One region of the Virgibacillus sp. DJP39 genome, then DNA from elsewhere that is predicted to be linked to it. Evidence: riboswitches for the same ligand, from Rfam matches in the RefSeq annotation. Region 1 holds a riboswitch; each other region holds the start of a gene.

Region 1 (7,363 bases):
TCCTGTCCCGACTTAACATCTTTTGATTTCTTCAGTTCAGCTGTTCCGGTTTTTCCAGAGATAGGGAAGTCAGCTTTCTTAGCACCAGATGCGGTACCTTGTGGTGATGTCACCACTTTTCGTAGACTGTTGCTGATCAACGAAGCTTGCTTTCCTGTTATTAAATTATCCTTCCAAATCTGTGCCAGTTCTTCTTCTTCAAACAGGATTGGTTTTATCATGTCTCCTTGATTTAATAGCGGAGTATATGCAGTTGCCATGTGAAGTGCACTTATTTGCATTTGACCTTGGCCATAACCCGAATTTGCAAGGAGTACTTTATCGTTTAATTTACCATTATTAGAATAAGTAGAGTTCTCTATTGGATAGCCAATAGGGATATCCTCGCCGAAACCAAACTCTTGTAAACCATTAATAAATGTTTCACTACCCATTTCAAGTGTTTTCATTGCAAAATAGATGTTATCTGAAATAACAAAGGCTTCTTGTAGATCAACTGGCCCGTTTGAAGCATGTAATCTGCGTATTTTGTAATCGCCAAATTCTTTTCCAGGACTCCAGGTTAGTCCGTTTATTTTAACTTCTTCCTCAGGGTCTATTACACCACTCTTCAATCCAATGGATGCGGTTATTGGCTTTATTGCAGAACCTGGAACATAAGTCGCTGCAAATTTGTTGATGAGAGGCTGCTTCGGTTTTTCTCGTAACGCTGTTAGTCTGGAGTGAGAAATCCCATAGACAAATTCGTTTGGATCAAACGCCGGACTACTAACAAGAGCTAACGCTTCACCTGTCTTCGGGTCGATTGCCGCAGTAGTTCCTGATTCACCTTCATATGTCGCATAAATGCCTTTTTGTAATTCTGCGTCAATCGTAAGCTTAATGTTCTCTCCGTCCTCAACCGGTTTTTCAGCTAATACGACATCTTCTTGATTCTCGCCGGTAACAAGTATTTTTATACCTTCTTTACCCCGCAAACGTTCATCATATAATTGTTCAATCCCACGCTTGCCAATTCTATCATTTGCAGTGAAATTTTTATCCTTGTGCTTTTCCAGTTCTTCAGCAGTAATTTTACCAGTGAAGCCAACTAAATGTGCTGTCGACTCCCCGTATGGGTAAACACGACCTGTTACTTCTTTACCAGCAACAGCTCCAGTAGCCCATAATTTATCTAATAGAGCCTCTTTTGTAGTGGGGACTTTTGTTATTGGGACAAATAAGTCAGGTTTAACCCATCCCGCATCTAACTTACTGTTGATTGTTGCAACTTCAATCCCGAGAATCCCTGCAATTTCCTGTATTTTGATATTAGGTGAATCTCCAAGCTTACCTGGAATAATACCAATTTCGTAGACAATGTCATTAATAGCTAGTGGCATCCGGTTGCGGTCAAGTATTTCTCCACGTCTTGGTTCCGTAGCAGTTATTTTTACATCTCCACCATCTTTTAAAGCTGGAAAAATAAAACCAGGATCCCACTTTATATTCCAAGTTTTCTTATCTTCTTCACCTTGGTGTTTGAGTTGTGCCTCATAGTCAAAGGTGATAGGACCAGCTATTGTGTTCATTTCAACGGAGAATGGATAAGTGGCTTTTCCACTTTCAAGAGCAGCCTCCACTTCTTTTTCATCCAATTTATCGTAGGTGATTTTCAGGTCAGATACACCCACCAGGTCTTCGTATATTTTCTTGTATCGATCAACATATTCTTCAGTTGTATAGGATGTTGCTGATTTTTCAGTAATCATATCGTACATTTTCGAAAAGTCTTCATCATGCCAATTCTTTACGTATGTAGCAAATCGGTCATTCGGTGATACTTCATCATCAGAGCAAGCTGCCAAAAATAAACATAGTAGCAAGACTAAAAAGAAAGTAACTTTTTTCATGTGACCCCACCTTAATAGCAGAGAAGTCATTCCACGATTAGAATGACTTCTCACTGTTTAATAATTGAGTATAGTATACGTCTTAAACACCTTATCTGTCTAGTTTCACAAACTATTACCTGACAGTTCTGAAAAGTTTTTTTTACAGTAGCTGTTATTGAAAAGATTGTTGTTTTTGACATACAAAGTCTATAAACTGCGAAGTAACTTACCGCTACGGAAATACACTACGCGCACCTTAGGGAGGCTGGTGAGCCTCCTCGTGCTCCGCACTGCGGGGTCTCACCGATGCCTTTTCCTCCCGCAGGGTTTTTCGTGTATTTCCTTCGCTGGCATAGAACTAAACAAACGACCACCGCGAATACTATATTGATTGGAGTGGAGGCAGAATACGAAGACTCCTACGGGAACAGCGCGAGTCCGAAGACCCCGGAAGAAGCGTTCTTTGCTTCTGAGGAGACTGAGGCCGTGCCCGTGGAAAGCGAAGTATTCTGCCGGAACGGCGGCGTAAAAACAATTTTCACTACTTCGCACTTTTCATCAACTGCGAAGATTAAGCAAAAACAGACCTACAAAACGATCCTTAATTATTCATATGATCTTTTATAGCTTGTGTTATTCTATTTATTTCCTGGTCAGGAACGATGTAATACCAAACACCATTAATCATTTCTCCGCTACCACTAATTTCAAGTGTCTCTATATTGTTTCTTGTATTTCGGTAGTCAGAAAACAATGTTTGCATTTTGTCCATGTTCAGGTTAGTTGTTACGTTATCGCCAAGGATAGTAAGAATGTTACTTACTTTTGTTATACTGGAGAAGCTTGCAACTTCATCCATTGCAGCCTTAATCACACTGCGCTGCCGCTCATTTCGACCAATATCACCACGAGGATCTTCCTTGCGCATACGAATATATTTTAAAGCTTCTTCACCATTTAAATCAATCGTACCAGTATTAAAAGTCTCTCCACCTTGTGAAAATGCTTGGTCATTTGTAATTGTTACCCCACCAAGTGCATTAATTCCCTGCTTAAAGCCTTCCATATTCACTTTTATATAAAAGTGAACAGGCACATCAAAGGCTTTCTCAACACTTTTGACAGCTAAATCAACTCCTCCAAATGCATAAGAGTGATTAATTTTATCCATTCCAACTCCAGGAATATCAACATACGTATCCCGCGGGATGCTAACCATTATCATTTTGTTTGTACTAGGGTTAAGTGACATAAGAATCATTGTATCTGACCGTCCAACATCGTTTTCCCGCTGGTCAACACCAAGCAGAAGTATATTAATTGCCTTTTTGTCTTTTACAATTGAACTTAGTTCTTTTTGTCTGTTGGGATCGTCATCTCGTGCTAGTGGGTCATGCATATCTGCTACAGTGTCACCGACTTTATCGTATAAATAATACATATATGTTCCAGTAATCAAAATCACCAAAATTATAATTCCACCAACCCAATATGGCCATTTACGCTTTTTCTTTTCTTTTCGCTTTTCAGCTCTTGTGTCCACAATAATTCTCCTCTAATATCAATCATATCTAAAAAACGGTACATTATTTAAATTATAACGAATAGTTTCGGGTACGTCTATTCTATTTTATTACAGAAAAATAAAATAAGAAGAAAATTTTTGCGTTTGTTATAAATATAGAACAACTAAATTTTTGAAGTTAGAATGTCTATGCTATCCTTTTTGTCCGTCCCTTGCAAAACTAGTTGTTTTATGACAAAACAAGACACCCCTCTCCCTCCAAAGTTGTAGTACAATAGTATTATTAAATTGTTCCTCAGAAAAGGGCAAACTTATTGAAAAATGGGGGCGCAAAATCACAGGTCTACGGCTAATTTGCTATGGCGGCTGGGTTACCCGGGAAAATAAATGGGGGTAAACAATGATAAAGTCAGTGAAGCAATCGGGTCTTGATTACGAATGGGTTAAGTTGTTGCAGGAAGCCAAAAGTCTCGGGATGACCACAGAGGAGGTAAGGGAATTTTTAAGCGGGGGACAACTAACTGAAAATTGATTTAAGAACGTGCTTAATATAGAACCACACACTTTTTTGTGTTACAATAAAGCAAAAGGTAGGTGTGGAAACTTGATCGGTGAAAAAATTAAAAAATTGCGCCAAGATAAAAAAATGTCTATATCCGAACTTGCTGAAAAAGCAGGTGTGGCAAAATCATACTTAAGCTCAATCGAGCGCAACCTTCAGTCGAACCCATCGATCCAGTTCATTGAAAAGATTGGTACCGTGTTAGGTGTCACTGTAAATGAAATTATACGTGATGAACAAGCAGATAATTCTATGGAACAACTTGATGGTGAATGGTTGAAAATCGTGCAGGAAGCAATGGATTCAGGAGTGTCAAAAGAACAATTTAAGGAGTACCTTGAATTCAACAAATGGAGAAGTAAACAGGATAACTAATTTTTTTGTCTTGACCGTAGAGCGAACCTTGCATACGGTTTTTTTCATCGTAAGAAAAATAACAATATGTAGATAAATATGGATTTGGGGATTAACTTTATGATTAAATACAAGTATTGGTTATTGCCTGTCCTATGGATGGGTGTGATTTACTATTCATCTGCTACCCCATATGAGGAGCAGGATATCAAGCCATTTTTATCAGATACAATAGACCTTTCCTTTCTTGTACCATTATTCGATTGGATTACTTTCCAGTATCACAATTCCGAAGTGAGTGTTTCCGTGCTTGGGATAGAAGGATTTATTGAATTTTTCGTACGCAAAGGTGCACATGTTACCGTATACTTTATTTTATTCTCTCTCTTTTTCTTAGCAATCAAAAAAACGCTATCTGTTTCGCTCAGTAAAACACTAGTATTTTCTATGGTTTTCACTAGTATGTACGCAATATTGGATGAGTTTCACCAGGGATTTACACAAAACCGAACGCCATATATTGGAGATGTGGGCTTGGATTTGTTTGGGGCAGCAATGGCGATGGCTTTTATAATACTAATCTGTACATGGAAAAGAAAGAGGAAAAGTGTGTCATGAAAGGGATTTAACAATGACTAAAGATACTGCAGTTGTAATCAGGAATGTAAAAATTTATATGGAAAATAAAATAGTGGAGAATGGTTGTTTGATTGCTGTAAACAATAAAATCCAATCGGTTTATTCTGAACAGGACAATGCTGCTGATTTCCCGCGGGATGCCCTCGTCATTGACGGAACTGGAAAAAGTTTAATTCCAGGTTTTATCGATGGTCATATACACGGCGCCAATGGAGCCGATGTGATGGATGGGAGCAAAGTGGCATTAGACGCTATTGGACAGGTGCTTCCTCAAGAAGGGACAACCAGCTACCTGGCGACGACAATTACGCGGCCGAAAAGTGAAATCGAGCGTGCCATTGAAAATGTCGCTAATTATAGGAACAAGACAGGGTGTGCAGAGATAATCGGCATTCACCTAGAAGGTCCATTTATTGAAAAAAGTAAAGCCGGTGCACAACCAATTGATCATATTCTGGAACCGGATATAGAGTTGTTTCGTAAGTGGCAAAAGACTGCAAAATCGATAATTAAAACTGTTACTCTTGCACCTGAGCATGATCCCAATGGAACATTCATTAACTATTTAGCACAGTCTGGGGTGAATGTGTCTGCAGGACATACGAAAAGTGGATTTTCCGAGATGAAAACGGCTGTTGAATTTGGTGTAAAACAAGTAACTCATATTTGTAACGCGATGACTGGAATCCACCACCGGGATATTGGGGTGGTTGGGGCAGCTTTTCAGCTACCTGATCTACGCGCGGAGTTAATAGCGGACGAAATTCACGTCTCAAAAGAAATGCTGCAATTGATTTACGACACGATGGGTAGCGAGCGATTGATTCTTATAACAGATGCAATGCGTGCAAAGTGTCTCGAAGCAGGAAGGTACGAGCTTGGGGGGCAGCCGGTTACTGTTTCAAATGGTCGTGTCCTGTTGGATAATGGTGTGTTGGCTGGGAGTATTTTGAAAATGCGAGATGGCGTTAACAATATGTTGAATTTTCCTGGTGTAACACTTCGAGATGTCATCCAGATGGCTTCTGTCAATCCGGCTAAGCAAATTGGAGTATTCGATAAAAAAGGAAGCATTGAAATTGGGAAAGATGCAGATTTCTTACTTGTTGACGAAGGGCTAACTATTTATTACACTATTTGCCTGGGAATTGTTGCATACAAGGGAGAGAAAACACAGTGAAATTAGTTAAGGTTAAAAACTACGATCAAATGAGTGAACAGGCTTGTGACATAGTATTAGACAGAATTAACAATTTGAAAAAGCCCGTTTTAGGACTTGCTACAGGATCTACACCAGAAGGATTATATAAACAGCTAATAAACAAATATACGAATAAAGAAACTTCTTTTAACAACGTAACTACGTTTAATCTTGATGAATACATTGGGCTGTCCCATAGCCATCCTAACAGCTATTACACCTATATGAATGAACATCTATTTAACTATATTGATATAGATTCAAAAAATGTAAATATACCAAATGGAAATGTTAGTGACATCTTAAAAGAATGTAGTGACTATGAAAAGGTTATAAGTGAACATGGAAGTATTGACGTCCAACTATTAGGTTTAGGTTCAAACGGTCATATTGGGTTTAATGAACCTGGGACTCCTTTTTCAAGCAGAACACATATTGTCCAACTGTCAGAGTCAACACGACAGGCGAATGCCAGGTTTTTTGAATCGGTTGATGAAGTGCCAACTAAAGCAATTACAATGGGAATTAGAACGATTATGGAAAGTAATGAAATTGTAGTCCTTGTTTCCGGTCTGAAAAAATCCATGGCGTTAGCAAATTTAATCAATGGGGAAGTTAGTGAAGAATTTCCGGCATCTATTTTACAGAAGCATAAAAATGTGACTATTATCGCCGACGAACCGGCCTTATCAAAACTATAAAAACCATTAAGAGGTTCTGACACCCGGTTAATGGTTTTTCATAGTAAATTATTCACAATGCATTTTACACTACACTTTACTACTCTACGTCTATTTCTGTGTATGCATGGCCTGTCTCGGAAATTACTGCTTGATCACTGGTTATGTCCACGACCCAGTTTTGGAAGTCTTTCACTTCTTCAGTTTTCACATACATGTGGAAAACTACCTCTTCTAGATAATCTATTTTTTGTAATATGTATGTAGATGTTCGGAATAGATTTTCTAGTTTGCCTAAAAGTCCGTATTCAACAGTAACTAGGAACCCTTGCATCAGTTGTCGTTCCACCACACCAGTGGTTTTAATTACATCAGAAGCAGAACCACTATACGCTCTGATTAAACCACCTGCACCTAGCTTAACACCACCAAAATACCGTGTTACAACAATTACAGTGTCCTTCAGCTGCTGCTTTTTTAATACTTCAAGTATCGGAACACCAGCTGTACCGCTTGGCTCCCCATCAT
Region 2 (7,363 bases), on a different contig from region 1:
CTGTATTACAAGATCTCACCTATACTAGAATAATAGGTGATTCAGCAAAGGAAATAAAGGCAATGCCTATAACTCCAGAGAAGTTGTCAAGGGTGGTATTTTTGTCGCAATTTTAAGTTTTGCTGTTGATGGATATCAATTTGTTGAAACTGCAATTAACAAGGGTGCATCAACCACCATTGTTGAAAAAGATATACACCACGTGCAGGAAGATGTTATCGTTTTGCAAGTCGCTAATTCACGGGATGCTTTAGCACGGGGTGCTACTGATTTTTGCGATAATCCTACCAACAACTAAATCTAATTGGAACAACTGGGACGATATCCGTAATGAGCACATTCAAAAATAAAACACCACACCAGATTCGTTAAATCTTCAACAGTTTTTTTCGCAATTGGTGGACGTGAAAACGAAAATAGTATCATAGAAGTCTCCTCACATGCGTTAAATTGAAGCGGTTCGCATATAGTAAGTCCAGTATGGACCATATTCATCAACCTATCGCCAGATCAATTGGAATTGCATAAAGGTAGGGATGAAATTTTAAGACAAGGGCACATTTGTTTGATCTAATAAATGAATTTAATATCGTCAATGTGGATGAGGAATATGGTCGAAAACTGATCCAACGAGTTTAAGACTAAGGAACCGTTCTACTTACATACGGGAACAATCGAAAAGCATACTGTGAACACACCATCTGGAAGGAAGTACATAAAGTGAAACTACTTGGTGAGATTTAAGTTTACAACAGCCTGGCAGCAATATCCTGCGCGATAAAAGAGAGATTGATCCTCGTATTTGGTGTTTACGAAGATGCTAGTGATAAAGGGAAAGAAAAGCTAATTAGCATGAGTCGCATGGTAGCAAAGTTTGCTGATTTATCTGTGGTAACATTAGGTAATCCGAAAAAACTGATCCGGTTATGATTATTGATTAAATTTCCAAAGCAATGGATAGTTTAATGGCAATTATAATGCAATTATGGATCGTGAACTAGCTATTCAATACCATTGACATCAGTGGAAAAAATGATATAATCCTAATCGCAGGTAAATGTCGCGAAACAATGCAAATTATTGGCATTCAGGAAATTTTATTTGATAAACAGAAATAGCATTAAAAGCATTACATTAAAAGCAACAATTTTTAAAACTATAGGGTTATAAAGTAGGTGGTTTACCAATGGAACAAAAAAAACTAGGGGTGTTAGGCGGTATGGGTCCAATGGCCACGTCATTATTTTTTGAACAAGTCATTGAACATACGCTAGCCAGAAAAGACCAGGACCACCTAGATATGATCATCCTAAATCACGCAACAATTCCTGATCGGACCGATGCGATATTAAATAAAAAAGAAACAGCCTTTTTGGCTGCGGTAAAAAAGGATTTTGACCTATTTGAAAAAACTGATGTGGCCAATATTGCGATTCCATGTAACACGTCCCATTATTTTTTTGATACTATGCAAGCGATGACCAGCATAAACATTATTAATATGATTGACGAAACGTCGAAGTTCATTAGGGAAACATATGGAAGTGACGCCAAAGTTGGCATTCTAGCAACAAATGGTACGATCAATAGTGGCATTTATCAAAAGGGGTGTCAAAAATTTGGAATGGAAGCGGTTGTTCCAAACGAACAAATTCAAAGCTTGATAATGGAAATTATCTATCGTTTCAAAGCCGATGAATCAATTGATCCAAGTGAACTTGATCGGATAATAAATGAACTAGTATTTAAAGAGGGATGTATGTGCATTATTTTAGGTTGCACTGAATTATCCTGCATACCATTAAGTGATGAAGCAGAACAATATACAGTTGATGCCATGCGGGTTTTAGTAGAACAATCAATCATTCAATCAGGTAAGCAGGTTAAAAAGGTCACGGAAGTTCTATAATTTCAATAGGGGGAATTCTGAATAAACTTTCAGAATGATTTAAAGTTTAATGAGTTTTTGTCGGATTCTTTCTAAAGATGGCGCTTGTGTATGGGAGTTGCGATTAACAAATTAAGAACTAAAGTATATACAGCTTAAGTTATCCCAAGTCAAAAGCTTTAAAATTGTATGATAGCAGTGATCATACCCTGAGAAAATAACGAATGAAATACGAATTATATAACATTAATAACCGGTCCCTCTTGTAAAGAGAGATCGGTTATTTTGTGTACCAGGCATGCACACATTCCTTTAGGGTTGAAGTCCTGAGCTACGAAGGCAGTAGTAGTGGTTAGCTTAAGACTTAAGACAAGAGTGTCTGGGATGACCCAGAATCTGAAGGAAGTCGGTGGAAAATCTCCACCTCTAGGAACACGAGTTTCATAATAGCTAGATGTACTTGGGCGAGACTTGCAAACAAGTTAAAGTCATTACTGCCGAATTGTACACAGTGTAAATGAAGTGGCGACTTGGAGAGGTAGAATGTGCGCTTACCCTGGGAGGTCTGATAAAAATGCGGTGCACACGCCGTAACCGAGCATGCGAATGTTCATTTATATTTTCTAGGTCCCAGCACTTTTCAACGATAAGGGAATGATCACTCATTCCCTTATATGTCGCTAGGAAGAAAGTAACATATGGGGCGACTCCATATTTGTCAATGAGACTGTTGATTTGTTGCTCTAGTGGATTGCGCGTGATCCAACAGCTATTTGACAAAAGGCCAAAACCACTCCAAATCAACTCTTGTCTCTTAGTTCATCAGGGCAAATGGCGTTTTTCTTCATGAATGGTGTAAATGAGCATCCTTCATCTTATCCCATTCAGTTTGTTCTAATTTATAGATACGCTTAGATGCTTCATTCATTCTTGGTTTCCCTGTCCTGTTAACGAATAATAACTTTATTTCCCTGTTTTTCTGACTTTACCCAGCCCTGTTTATTCATACGGGAAATGACTGCAAGCACAGCTTGTTCATTATGGCCAAACTTTTTTAGCATCCGTAATAAGCAATCCAAATTACATCACCATAATGTTTGTTAGGGAAGTTGATTAAAGAAGCTGAGAAGTTAGCAAAGAAAAAATCAATTATGTTAAAATTTAATCCTGAAGTATCTTATTCGGATGAACTTTACAAGCTTTATGACAATCCAGGATTATTCCGTCTTATTTCAAAGGATGATGATCAGGATAAGCTGATGTACTATCTTTATGCAGTGAGTACCAATGTAAAAAGGAATTTTAACCCTAATCATCTTATGAATTATGAAATGATTAAATGGGGAATAGAAACAGGCGCTACACAGTATGACTTTGGTGGCTTTTTCGAAAAATCAGATGGATTATACAAAAGAAGAGTCAACGGAGTACATCGAAGAAATTGACAAGGTGTATAAACCATTTATGTATACAATACTTGAAAGAGTTATTCCAATGATAAAACGATTACGTAAAAAACCAAACAAACAGAATGAGTAAGGCGAAAAATAGACATGAAGAAGGTGAGGTAATCGTGGATAAAAAAACATTAGGTATCATCGGCGGAGTTGGTCCGTTGGCTACGATGTTCATAGGTGAGATGATTGTAAGAAAGACAGTTGCAGAAAAAGATCAGGACCATGTAAATATGATTATTACAAATAATACAAACATACCAGACCGCACGGCTTTTATTTTAGACCAAAGTAATGAAGATCCTGTACCTTTGATTATATCTGATGCGCACAGACTTGAATCTACCGGTGCAGAAGTGCTTGCAATGCCATGTAATACAGCTCATTCATTTTTAAATCGTATTCAGGCAGGAACTGACTTACCTGTTATTAATATGATTCGTGAGACTGTTTCAAGAGCAGTCTATAATGGTAATCAAAATATAGGGATCTTAGCAACGACTGGTACGATTCAAACGGGCGTTTACCAAGCAGAATGTAAGGAATTCGGGATAGATTATACAGTTTCGGATACCTATATTCAATCAGTCGTCATGTCAATTATCTATGACGACATTAAAGCAGGAAAGCCAGTGACCAGAGAGAAGTGGACAACTGTTGAACAAGCTATGTTTAATGCTGGTTGCGATAAAATTATTTTAGGGTGTACAGAGCTATCACTTGTAAAGCACGACCTTTTACTAAATGGGAGGTACATCGACTCACTTCAAGTGCTTGCTGAAGCAGCGATTGAAAGTTGTGGTTATGAAGTGAAAAGGTAAAGGGTATTAACTGATTTGTATTCTGGCCTTCCTTAATATATCCTGGTTTAAAAATAAAATAGTGAAAAAGGCTAAAATCCGATTGGCAGCAAGCTCGGGTTTTAGCTTTTTTTGCCGATTTTTAAGTTATTTATCGTTGAGATGTCCTATTGTTTACTTTATACTAATTAGATAGATTAATTGAGGAGGAATTTTACATGCAACGAATGATGTGTAAGGGAAAGATACATAGAGCTACAGTAACTGAAGCTGAACTTGATTATGTTGGTAGTATAACGATTGACTATCAGTTAATGAAAGAGGCTAATATAAAACCATATGAAATGGTGCAGATTGCAAATTTAAAAAATGCAGCCAGATGGAAGACGTATGCAATTCCAGCTCCAGAGGGTTCAAATCGTATTTGTTTAAACGGCCCGCCAGCAAATTTATTTTCACCAGGTGATTTGGTTATAATTCTAAGTCAAGGACTATTTACTGATGAAGAAATAGAACACCTAAAACCAAAAGTAGTGTTTGTTGATGAAAATAACGAGATTACTAGTGTTGAAGAGCATGATCTACATTGGCCAGAAGGCGTGAAAATTTAATACCCTATTAATTAGATGAAGGACAACAAAAAAGAACGACACCATTTTCTTTTAGAGAAAGTGGTGTCGTTCTTTTTTTTTAGGAAAGTATGGAGCATAGCGGGCTCGAACCGCTGACCTCCACGCTGCCAGCGTGGCGCTCTCCCAGCTGAGCTAATGCCCCCTGATGAACCAGATTTAATTATATGCTTTATTTGAATCTTTTTCAACCTTAATTTTGATAGATTATAAAATTCTTCCGTATCAGCTAAAACTATCATTGAGTTATAGGAACACTATGTAAGTACTGATATGGATTACATATGAATAATTAATTTCCAACTATTTATTATTTTGGGTTTATGTCGATATATAGAATATCAGCAATGCCTGTATTGTCGATTGTTGTTGATTTATAAATAGAAGTAAACTACTATTACTTTATAACTAGATAAAAAGTACTATAATAAATGATAAAGGCAAACTATCTGAAAGGATAGGACGCAAAGCTTAGGGTCTACCGCATACATGGAAGATAAATTCCAAATGTCATGACAGCCTGGTTACCAATACGTCAATTTAATTATACATATATATTAAATTGTGTTGGCTATTCTATTAATTAGGATAGCTATTTTTTATCACAAAAAAAGTATGAAAAAAAAGGGGAAATCTAGATGAATAAACTCAAACTAATAAAATATAAATTACCAATTTTCATGATAGTTTTATTAATAATTCCACTATCTTTAGTAGGTTATTTTTCCTATCAGCAAACTGCCATTTTAGAAAAAGCAGTACTTCAAAAAGAAGATATAGAAGCAATGTCTAAAAAGTCACAAGAAGTATTTGCTAAGTATGAGAGCGTCCTAACTAAGATCTCAAAATCAGCAGAGATGAACCCAGAAACATATGCATTTCCAACTGATGCTGAAAAAGAGTTTGTAAATATGCCAACAGTAAATGATCCAATTAAAACTTCCTTTTATGAATCATATCTTAAAGATGTTTCTGCGGACTACGATTATCTTTTAAATCTATATATGTCTACAGATGAAGGCGCATTTTATTTAAATAATATTCCTCCAGAAGAAGTTGATTTAACTAGTTATGATCCACGAACAACCGAGTGGTATAAAAAAGCTACTGAAGCAGAAGGAGAGGTCGTCTGGACTACTCCATATATTGATACTGGTACAGGTAAATCAACCATTACATTAGCAAAAACAATCACGGGCTCAAACGGAAACGTGATAGGTGTAGTTGGAATGGATTTCGAAATGTCTAAACTAGCAACATTATTACGTAATGATATTTTAAAAACGACGTTAATAACGGCAGTGATTTCCATTGTTGCAGGTCTAACAATCGTCTACTTCTTTGTAAAGGGTCTGCTTCAGAGCATTAGAAGAATTAAAAGTGGAATGGAACAAATTGAAAAAGGAGATCTCACGGGAGAACCAATTACCACAAATAGCAAAGATGAACTGAGTGAATTGGCTGGTTCCGTAAATCAAATGAAGGAAAACCTGCATAACATTGTCTATCAAGTAACTAATGCATCAAAACGGGTTACTGGTCAAAGTGAGGTACTTATTCAATCTGCAAGTGAAGTAAAAGGCGGTAGTGAACAAATCGCTTCAACTATGCAGGAAGTATCATCTGGTGCAGAAACACAGGCAAACAGTGCTACTGATTTAGCCGAACTAATGGAACAGTTTAATAGTAAAGTTGAACAAGCCTATGAAAATGGGGAGGAAGTCTCCAAATCATCACAGGATGTACTTATCATGACTGATACAGGTAATAAGCTAATGAAAAAGTCTGTTGCACAAATGAAAAATATTGATCAGATTGTTAGTGATGCTTTAGGTAAAGTTAGAGGGCTTGATTCTCAATCAAAAGAAATATCTAAATTAGTTTCTGTAATTAAAGATGTTGCAGACCAAACGAATCTTTTAGCCTTGAATGCAGCAATTGAAGCTGCCCGTGCTGGGGAAAGTGGTAAAGGGTTTGCGGTTGTTGCAAACGAGGTTCGTAAACTGGCAGAACAAGTAAGCAATTCAGTTGAGGATATCACAGATATAGTTAGTAAAATTCAAAAAGAGTCTAACGGTGTTGCACTTTCATTAGAAGATGGCTATAAAGCAGTGGATGAAGGTTCAAAACAAATAGGTGTAACTGGGGACACCTTTGAAAAAATAAATCAGTCTGTCAACGACGTGGTGTCTAAAATTCAAACCATTTCAGAGAACCTTAAGGATATATCTGGAAATAGTATAAAGATGAGTAGATCAATAGAAGAAATTGCATCTGTTTCAGAGGAGACAGCAGCAGGTGTTGAGGAAGCAGCTGCATCTGCAGAACAGTCCAGTAGCTCAATGGAGGAAGTATCAAATAGTGCTGATGAGCTTGCACAGCTAGCAGAACAGCTAAATGAGCAAGTGATTCGTTTTAAATTATAGTCTAGTTCTTGTGAGAGTTGGTGGTGTATTAGCGGCCATTAATTCTCCTTACAATTTTTTAAATATTGAACTCTCGTCCTTTTGTGCCGATAAAAAGAGAGTATGTATTCATTTAAAAAATTTGTCGATTTATGTTGACTTTTAGGCAGCAATAATTTATCATGAC
Region 3 (7,363 bases), on a different contig from region 1:
ATCCGCACTAATTCTTATCGGATTATCTAACGTAAAAGCAAAGGGAATGGAAACTGCTAATCCAATAATATAGGAATATAAAGCCATTGTCAGCGGATCAATTCGCCTAGAAAGTACTCTGGTAATAATAATCATAACAGCAAAAGAAATCATTGTCAGAACTATCCATAGCAGTCCCTCATTAACATAAATAGAGGTGAATCTTCCTTTTGTTACTACAATATAAATTCCAATTATTGCAACAATCGACCCCATTATCATACGTAGCGTTATACTCTCTTTTAAAAAAACACCAGCTAAAAAGCCCGTTAAAATAGGAGCAATCGCTAAGATTAATGCCGAGATAGTTGTGTCAGCTGTTTGTAATCCATAAAAAAAAGACCACTGATTGATAAACACACCAACCACACCAAGGCAAAGTAGCGGAAACCAAGAATCTCTGTCCACTCGTTTAAAACCTTTCCTATAAAAAGAAATACCGACTAACAACAACACAACAACTACCAATCTTAACATCGTTAGCATATTTGGAGAGAAATCCTGCACTAAAATTTTCCCGAAAATAAAATTGCTTCCCCACATGACAATACAAAACGTCAACCATGAATATGCTTTTAGCATTTAAATCTATTCCTTTCAATACTTGCTAAACTAAATTAATTACTCAATAGTATCAACAATACAGCAAGGTATCCATGAAAAGACCTAAAGTAAACCACATTCGATCAATAAAGAACTCGGCTTATCGCCAAGCTTTAATCGTAGAAATCTTAGATGCACTTATGCGAAAGAAAAGTTCTTCACCGCAAAAAAAGAGCCCATTTTACGAACTCCATCTTGACTGTTTTTACAAACCTATATTAAAATCTAAACACTCTTCACCATATTTCTTCCCTCTTGCTTAGCTTTATATAAAGCTCCATCAACCCGATTGATTAGCGATTCAGCAGTATCACCTTGTATTACTGACTCTACACCAAAACTTGAAGTAGCTTGCCCAACTTCATCAAACAGATGACCCTCAATTGTTAACCTCAATAGCTCGGCTAGTGCAACTGCCTCTTCCTTCGTTCGCTGCTGACATATGATGATGAACTCCTCTCCTCCCCAACGTCCAAAATTATCATTTTTTGACAGATTTTTAAGGACTAGCAAGGTGACATCTTTTAAAATTGCATCTCCAGTTATATGTCCATATCTATCATTTATTCTTTTAAAATGATCTAAATCAAAGAAGATTACAGAAAATCCATGATCTACCGGTTCCTTATTCATTAAGTATTGATCCAGCCATTTGTAGACCATCGTTCTGTTGCCGATTCCTGTTAACGTGTCCTGATATGCTATTTTCTCTAACAACTCTGATTCCGTAAAGGCACGTATAATATGTCTGGCAAAAAATAAAAAGATGATATAAACCAGTATTGCGAATTGATATTGAACAAGAGATGCATGTCCAGCATAAGGGATGTTACTCCAATTCATGATAACCATTATTAATGTTAAAGACCAAAGAATAATGGAGTAAGTGGCGCCTTTTGCATTTCTTAATGTAATAAAAATATACACATATAAAAGTGGTGTCCATAATGACGCATCACCAGTTGTAATTGCATTATTTAATGCCATCTTAACGTGAATTACCTCATAGGATTTTGAAAGATGTAAAATGCTAATTAAAATCAAATTAGCAATTTCCACAAACCTTAAATAAACATTTACATATAAAAACAACCATGTTATTAGAAACCAGCCAATTAAAATTGGTAATACAACCAGATTGAATGGATCCTGGTTCCAGAATACAAGCTCAGAAATTAGTGCAAGTAGAATTATGGGAAGAATCCATAAATATAATGTTCGTTTAAATTTTTCAAATTTATTTAACCCGGCAGACAAGCAAAACACCTTCTCCCCAAAAAAATAAAGACTAATCGTTACCGAAGCGTCCTTCTTTCTGGAATCGGTAACTGGCTAGCATATTCTTATTAAGAACTTAGCCCCTTAGCTTTGCGCAGTCCACTTTTCAGTGAATTTGCCCTTATTTTTTATAACATATGGAATTTAAGAATATGATTTTAATAATCTATTCCCGTCTAATCTAATCTAATTTAATCTGATTTAATTTAATTTAATTTAATTTAATTTAATCTTAACTAGTACTATTATCCTATTAACCATTTCCATTTACAAGTAGTTTGTACATTTAATCTCGACAAATCTACTTTTTAAACTCCATTTTCCAGCTAAAATAATCATTCGCTGGATTCTTCTCATATCGCAAATAGGCATCAAACTTGTTCCCTTTTTTACTTGCCAGGCCCTTTACAAATGCATTTCCGCTGCTTAACAAAGACTTTACCATGGTTTTTGTGGGTTTCTTTTTCATCGTTGCCAGGTATTTGTCATTTTTCCAAATGACAAATTTGCAGCCGCTCTTCCAATTGGTACAACCAAATCCTTTTCTTCCCTCAATAATCATCCCTTCACATTGAGGACATTTTCCAAGGGGTTCTACAGAAATTTTTGTTGAAGCAATTTCGTTAATAATCCCTGCTTCATCCACTCTAATAGTTTCTACAGATTTACGTGTAAAATCAAATACCACGCGTAAAAACTCATCCTTAGTTACAGAGCTTTTTTCAATATCTGATAGCGTTTTTTCCAATCGTCCCGTGAACTCCAAATCAAATAACTCACTTACTGGAAATGTTTCTACTAATTTTGTTCCAAGTGCTGTACATATTAAATTCTTATTTTCTGCAGTGATATAGCCTACATCCTTAAGCTTCTTCATGGTTTCTGCTCTAGTGGCTGCCGTTCCTATACTAAATCCCGTTAACACTCCACCCATAATTTCTTCCACGTCTTCTTCTTTAACACTTTTTCCGCATGTTTCCATTACGCGAAGCAGGGTTCTTTCTGTATGGCTTTTCGGTGGTTTTGTGACATGGGTTGAAACTTCGGAATCTTTGACAGTAACACTATCATTTTTTTGCACAATTGGTAAAAGTGTATCCTTAGATTGGGTGCTTTCAACCTTTTTCCACCCCTCAACCAGTTGTACTTTACCTTTAGAATGAAATAATCCTTTTCCTTCCATGCTTGCAACCTTTGTCTGTAACTTTGTTTCTTCATAGATCGCAATCGGCATGAACTGCATAATAAACCGATTTTTAATGGCAGTATAAACCAATTGCTGGTCTGCAGTTAGTCGGGATGGTTTCATATATGTAGGAATAATCGCACTATGACTTTCAACTTTCGCACTGTTAAATACACGTTTTGACTTTATGAATTTAATTTCATCTTGGTAAGGTAAACCTTCTGAGAGTGTCTTTAATACATTCGCTGCTTTACCTACTAAACTGTCATCCAATGCAGTACTAGCCGTACGGGGATATGTAATGAATTTTTTTTCATAAAGTGATTGCGCAACCTTTAGTACCTTATCGGAAGTCCAACCATTATATTTACTTGTAATATATCCCTGTAGATTAGACAAATTGAACAAAAAAGGTGGAAACTCTTTCTTTTTCTCAACCTGTTTATCAATAATGGTTGCTGACTGATTAGCGAGTTGTTCATGAAGTAACTCTAAAGATTTCTTCTCTTTAAATTTTTCCTTCTTACCTTCCATATATGTACCTTGATAAACCAGGTTATCTTCTGTTTGGAATGTTGCAGTCAGCTTGTAGTAGTCTTCTGGGACAAACTTTTCTATTTCTTTATCCCGATCATAAATGATTTTTAATGTCGGTAGCAAAACTCTTCCTATATTCAAAGCCTTCCCACTGCCTTTTTGATATTTCAACGTTGCTGCAGAAGTTAAATTAATCCCTATAACCCAATCAGCCCACTGTCTGCTAATCCCGGCATCCTGAAGTGGCTGCATCGCTTCATTTGGCTTCATTTGTTCGATCCCTTTACGGACTTCATCCGGCGTCCACTCATTGATTAACAATCTGAAAACGGGTTTATTGGGTTTTAGATTGTTAATAATACTGTCACCAATAACTTGTCCTTCACGATCATAATCACAAGCAGAAACAATTGACTCGACATCCGGTCTTCTCATTAAAGATTGAATAATCTTCAACTGTTTTCTCGCTCCACCATCAGCTTTATCCCTATTGCGAGGGTCTGTTTTCACTTTGTACTTAAATTCATCCGGTATGAATGGAAAATTGTCCATCTTCCATCTAGCCATCTTACTGTCGTAGTCTTTTGCGTCAAATAATTGAAGAAGGTGACCAAAAGCCCAAGTAATAATATACCCTTCTCCTTCAAAATAACCGTCGCGCTTATTCTTGATTTTTAATGCATCTGCAATGTTTTTTGCAACAGATGGTTTTTCAGCTAAAATTAATCTCATAGTCTCACCCAATTTTTACTTTTTTACTAGTATACCATATCATTTGATAGACAGGAACTAATGTTCTGTTTTTATCCATTTTTTTTAATTTGATTAAATTAATTTGTGGAGGATTAAATAAACGGAATTTCATAAAGGAAATTGCATCACTGCTTCCTAATCCCGTACTGACGTATTGTTGAATACCTTTATATTCCCATAGTCCTTTCACTCGATCCTTGGGTGGAAATACTCCACCATTTGTATACCAAGCCTCTGGTACAAATAACGCACCTGCGTACGGGAGACGAATCTGTCCTCCATGATAATGCCCTGCAATCAGTAAATCATAATCTCTTAGTTTCAAGTCTTTTGCATTTGCTATGTAATCAAAACGATTGTCAATTACAGGGTAATGATTTAGTGCAATTAGAACATCGGAGTCCTTCATTTCATCGAACTCACTCAGCAGTTGTTTTTGGTAATCCAGATACGGTTTAGCCATAGAATACGATGGCCTGGTTATTCCGTTCGTCCTTCCCACATTACCTATTGATAACTCAAAGCTGACAAAGCTCAGGCTTACACCATCAATTTCAATTGTGTCAAATGTTTCCAAAAAAGAAACACCTCTTTCTTCTATGCCCTGTACAAACTGACTTTTTTCAACACCCTTAGTAACACGATAGCTTTCAGGATCAGCATTACCAGGGACATACCATGCATTTTCCTTGTTACTAATCCCCTCAATAATTGCGTAAAAAGATTGATGATTTTTGCTCTTAATTCCATCCAGCATGTCTCCTGTGAAGACAATAGCGTCATATTCAACAGAATTAATTGCATCAATCAATCTCCTTTGATTTTTACCAAATTGTTTTTCATGGAGGTCGGTTATTTGTAGGATCGAAAAACCTTCCAGTTGTTTGGGCAGATCATCTATCATTATCTCTTCTTCTGCAACAGTTATGCGATTATTGTCCCAGAATGTATAGACTGCAAGAAGAACCATTGCGACCAAAAGAACTATCAAAATTCTTCCTCCTATTTTCCTCAATGCAAATCGCTCTCCTTTTAGTAAAAAAACACTCACTATGTTTTACCGCGTAGCCTCCAGTTGATTTCGCAACAGGTGGCTAAACATACTTTTCTTTTCTTCAGCAAGCTGATTGAACCCGCCTTTTTGGATTACTTCACCTTCATCTAACACGACGACTTGATCCGCATTGCGTATGGTTGATAAACGGTGAGCAATAACAATAATCGTCATCTTTCCTTTTAAACGTTCCAGTGCTTCTTGAATTCTAGCTTCATTTTCCGTATCAAGAGCACTAGTTGCTTCGTCCAACACAAGAATAGAAGGGTTGCGCAGGATTGCGCGTGCCAATACAAGACGTTGACGTTCACCACCAGATAACTTAATTCCACGGTCACCAATCAGTGAGTCAATCCCATCAGGAAGTTTGCTTACAAATTCCGCAGCTGATGAAAAAGTTAGGGCCTGCCAGATTTGTTCCTCACTTGCGTTTGGTTCAACCAACACAAGATTTTCTCTGATACTTGTATTAAACAGGAATGGATCCTGAGGGACATAACTAATGGCACGTCTTAACGACAGTAAATTTTCACCAGTAAGCGGAACCCCATCAATTAATACTTGCCCTTTCTCAGGTTGATTAAGGCCCATTAATAAATCAATTAACGTGCTTTTACCTGCTCCAGACCTCCCTACAAATGCGGTCATTTGATTGGAGGGAATGACAAGATTTATATCCTTTAGGGCATAACTAGATTCGTTTTTATTGTATCGAAAATAAACACGGTTACATTGAAGACTGTGTTTTACCTTCAAAGGATCAATTTTCTGATCGATTCCTATCCCAACTTCCCTGGCAGTTCTGCACTCATATTGTAACGACTTAACTGCTTTAAAAGCTGGTAACATAGTGGCTATTTGCTCCATTGAAGCCTGAATTCCAGCAACTCGGGGCCATAGCCTCGAGAAAATAATAATGACCAACATTAATTGTCCTGCTTGGGCATTAAACATCGTCACAGCAATATAAATAAAGCCTGCAATCAATACGGCAGACGCAATTTTATAATATAATTGAGAAGTCGTTTTCATTCTTGTATATTCCACTTGTTCATTCTGCATCTCATTTGTAATCGATCTAAACCAATCCATTCTAGAGCCTTCCAATGTATTACTCTTTATATCCTTGATCCCATTCACCTGATCAGTTATTCCACCAAGATAATTCCTCCCTAACTCGTAATTACGTTGGCCTAATGACAGGGATCTTTTTAGAAATTTCCGATTGAAAAAGACAAGTACCAGACCACAAAGTAAGACAAAAATAGTTATATTTGGCGAAAGTAAAAAAGCTAAACCTATCTGAATCAGTGTAAACACCAGTGAAGCAGCGAATTGTAAAAAGGAATGTGTGCCTGCACTGGCTCGAGCGATCTCTGCAGTTAATACATTGATAAGATCAGATTTTCTCTGTTTAATGAAGAAATTCCAGTTAGCATTTAATAAAGAACCGTATGTCTCTAACCTCATATGTCTAAGAAAACCGTGCTGGATGATGGCATTTTTAACAGTTAACTGCCGGTTAACCAAATTCTGACCAACAACGACTAAAACAAATAGACCCAAAATAAATGGTAGACTGAATGACCTTGGAATAGACTCAAGGAAGTCAAACATTCCTAATAGTGGAATCTGATCAGCATTCATGTCAACAATTCCACTCATGCTGATCAAAGGAACCAGTAGGATAATACCAATTCCCTCCATTAATCCAATAGCAATCATAGAAAAGAGATTTATATAAAGAATCTTTCCAGAGTATGCGTGTATTTGTTTTAAGAAGTAAAAGACATTATTCATTTGTTCTTCCCCCTAGGGTAAAGCATGCTTCCTTGATTTTCTCCAGACCCATAAAAAAGGCCGTAATGGAAAATAAAGAAAATGAAATTGTTTTGGCAATGGCAGTGTCTTAG

Evidence for each region. Region 1 has a riboswitch for cyclic di-GMP ahead of ACOI1D_RS02925 (anti-repressor SinI family protein). Riboswitches for the same ligand answer to the same signal wherever they lie in the genome.
Region 2: linked by a shared signal. The riboswitch ahead of ACOI1D_RS03685 (methyl-accepting chemotaxis protein) and the one ahead of ACOI1D_RS02925 (anti-repressor SinI family protein) in region 1 are both predicted to bind cyclic di-GMP.
Region 3: linked by a shared signal. The riboswitch ahead of ACOI1D_RS16335 (GGDEF domain-containing protein) and the one ahead of ACOI1D_RS02925 (anti-repressor SinI family protein) in region 1 are both predicted to bind cyclic di-GMP.

The regions. Positions count from the first base shown of each region.
Region 1 covers NZ_JBMERP010000004.1:81,228-88,590, forward strand. Annotated here, with positions in the region: gene ACOI1D_RS02915 (penicillin-binding transpeptidase domain-containing protein) at 1-1,892, opposite strand, end outside; gene ACOI1D_RS02920 (LCP family protein) at 2,476-3,417, opposite strand; cyclic di-GMP riboswitch class I at 3,694-3,778, shown strand; gene ACOI1D_RS02925 (anti-repressor SinI family protein) at 3,800-3,931, shown strand; gene ACOI1D_RS02930 (helix-turn-helix domain-containing protein) at 4,004-4,336, shown strand; gene ACOI1D_RS02935 (VanZ family protein) at 4,436-4,933, shown strand; gene nagA (N-acetylglucosamine-6-phosphate deacetylase) at 4,947-6,134, shown strand; gene nagB (glucosamine-6-phosphate deaminase) at 6,131-6,856, shown strand; gene ACOI1D_RS02950 (YigZ family protein) at 6,936-7,363, opposite strand, start outside.
Region 2 covers NZ_JBMERP010000005.1:97,062-104,424, reverse strand. Annotated here, with positions in the region: partial or broken gene ACOI1D_RS03730 (Mur ligase domain-containing protein) at 80-298, shown strand; gene ACOI1D_RS03725 (hypothetical protein) at 790-930, shown strand; gene ACOI1D_RS03720 (aspartate/glutamate racemase family protein) at 1,187-1,909, shown strand; partial or broken gene ACOI1D_RS03715 (phenylacetic acid degradation operon negative regulatory protein PaaX) at 2,498-3,002, opposite strand; gene ACOI1D_RS03710 (GNAT family N-acetyltransferase) at 3,040-3,333, shown strand; gene ACOI1D_RS03705 (hypothetical protein) at 3,287-3,427, shown strand; gene ACOI1D_RS03700 (aspartate/glutamate racemase family protein) at 3,420-4,163, shown strand; gene panD (aspartate 1-decarboxylase) at 4,361-4,753, shown strand; tRNA gene ACOI1D_RS03690 (tRNA-Ala) at 4,844-4,916, opposite strand; cyclic di-GMP riboswitch class I at 5,201-5,303, shown strand; gene ACOI1D_RS03685 (methyl-accepting chemotaxis protein) at 5,410-7,197, shown strand.
Region 3 covers NZ_JBMERP010000064.1:1,706-9,068, forward strand. Annotated here, with positions in the region: gene ACOI1D_RS16330 (DMT family transporter) at 1-621, opposite strand, end outside; gene ACOI1D_RS16335 (GGDEF domain-containing protein) at 868-1,899, opposite strand; cyclic di-GMP riboswitch class I at 1,963-2,050, opposite strand; gene ACOI1D_RS16340 (DNA topoisomerase) at 2,222-4,375, opposite strand; gene ACOI1D_RS16345 (metallophosphoesterase) at 4,380-5,387, opposite strand; gene ACOI1D_RS16350 (ABC transporter ATP-binding protein) at 5,454-7,250, opposite strand; gene ACOI1D_RS16355 (nucleotidyltransferase domain-containing protein) at 7,263-7,363, opposite strand, start outside.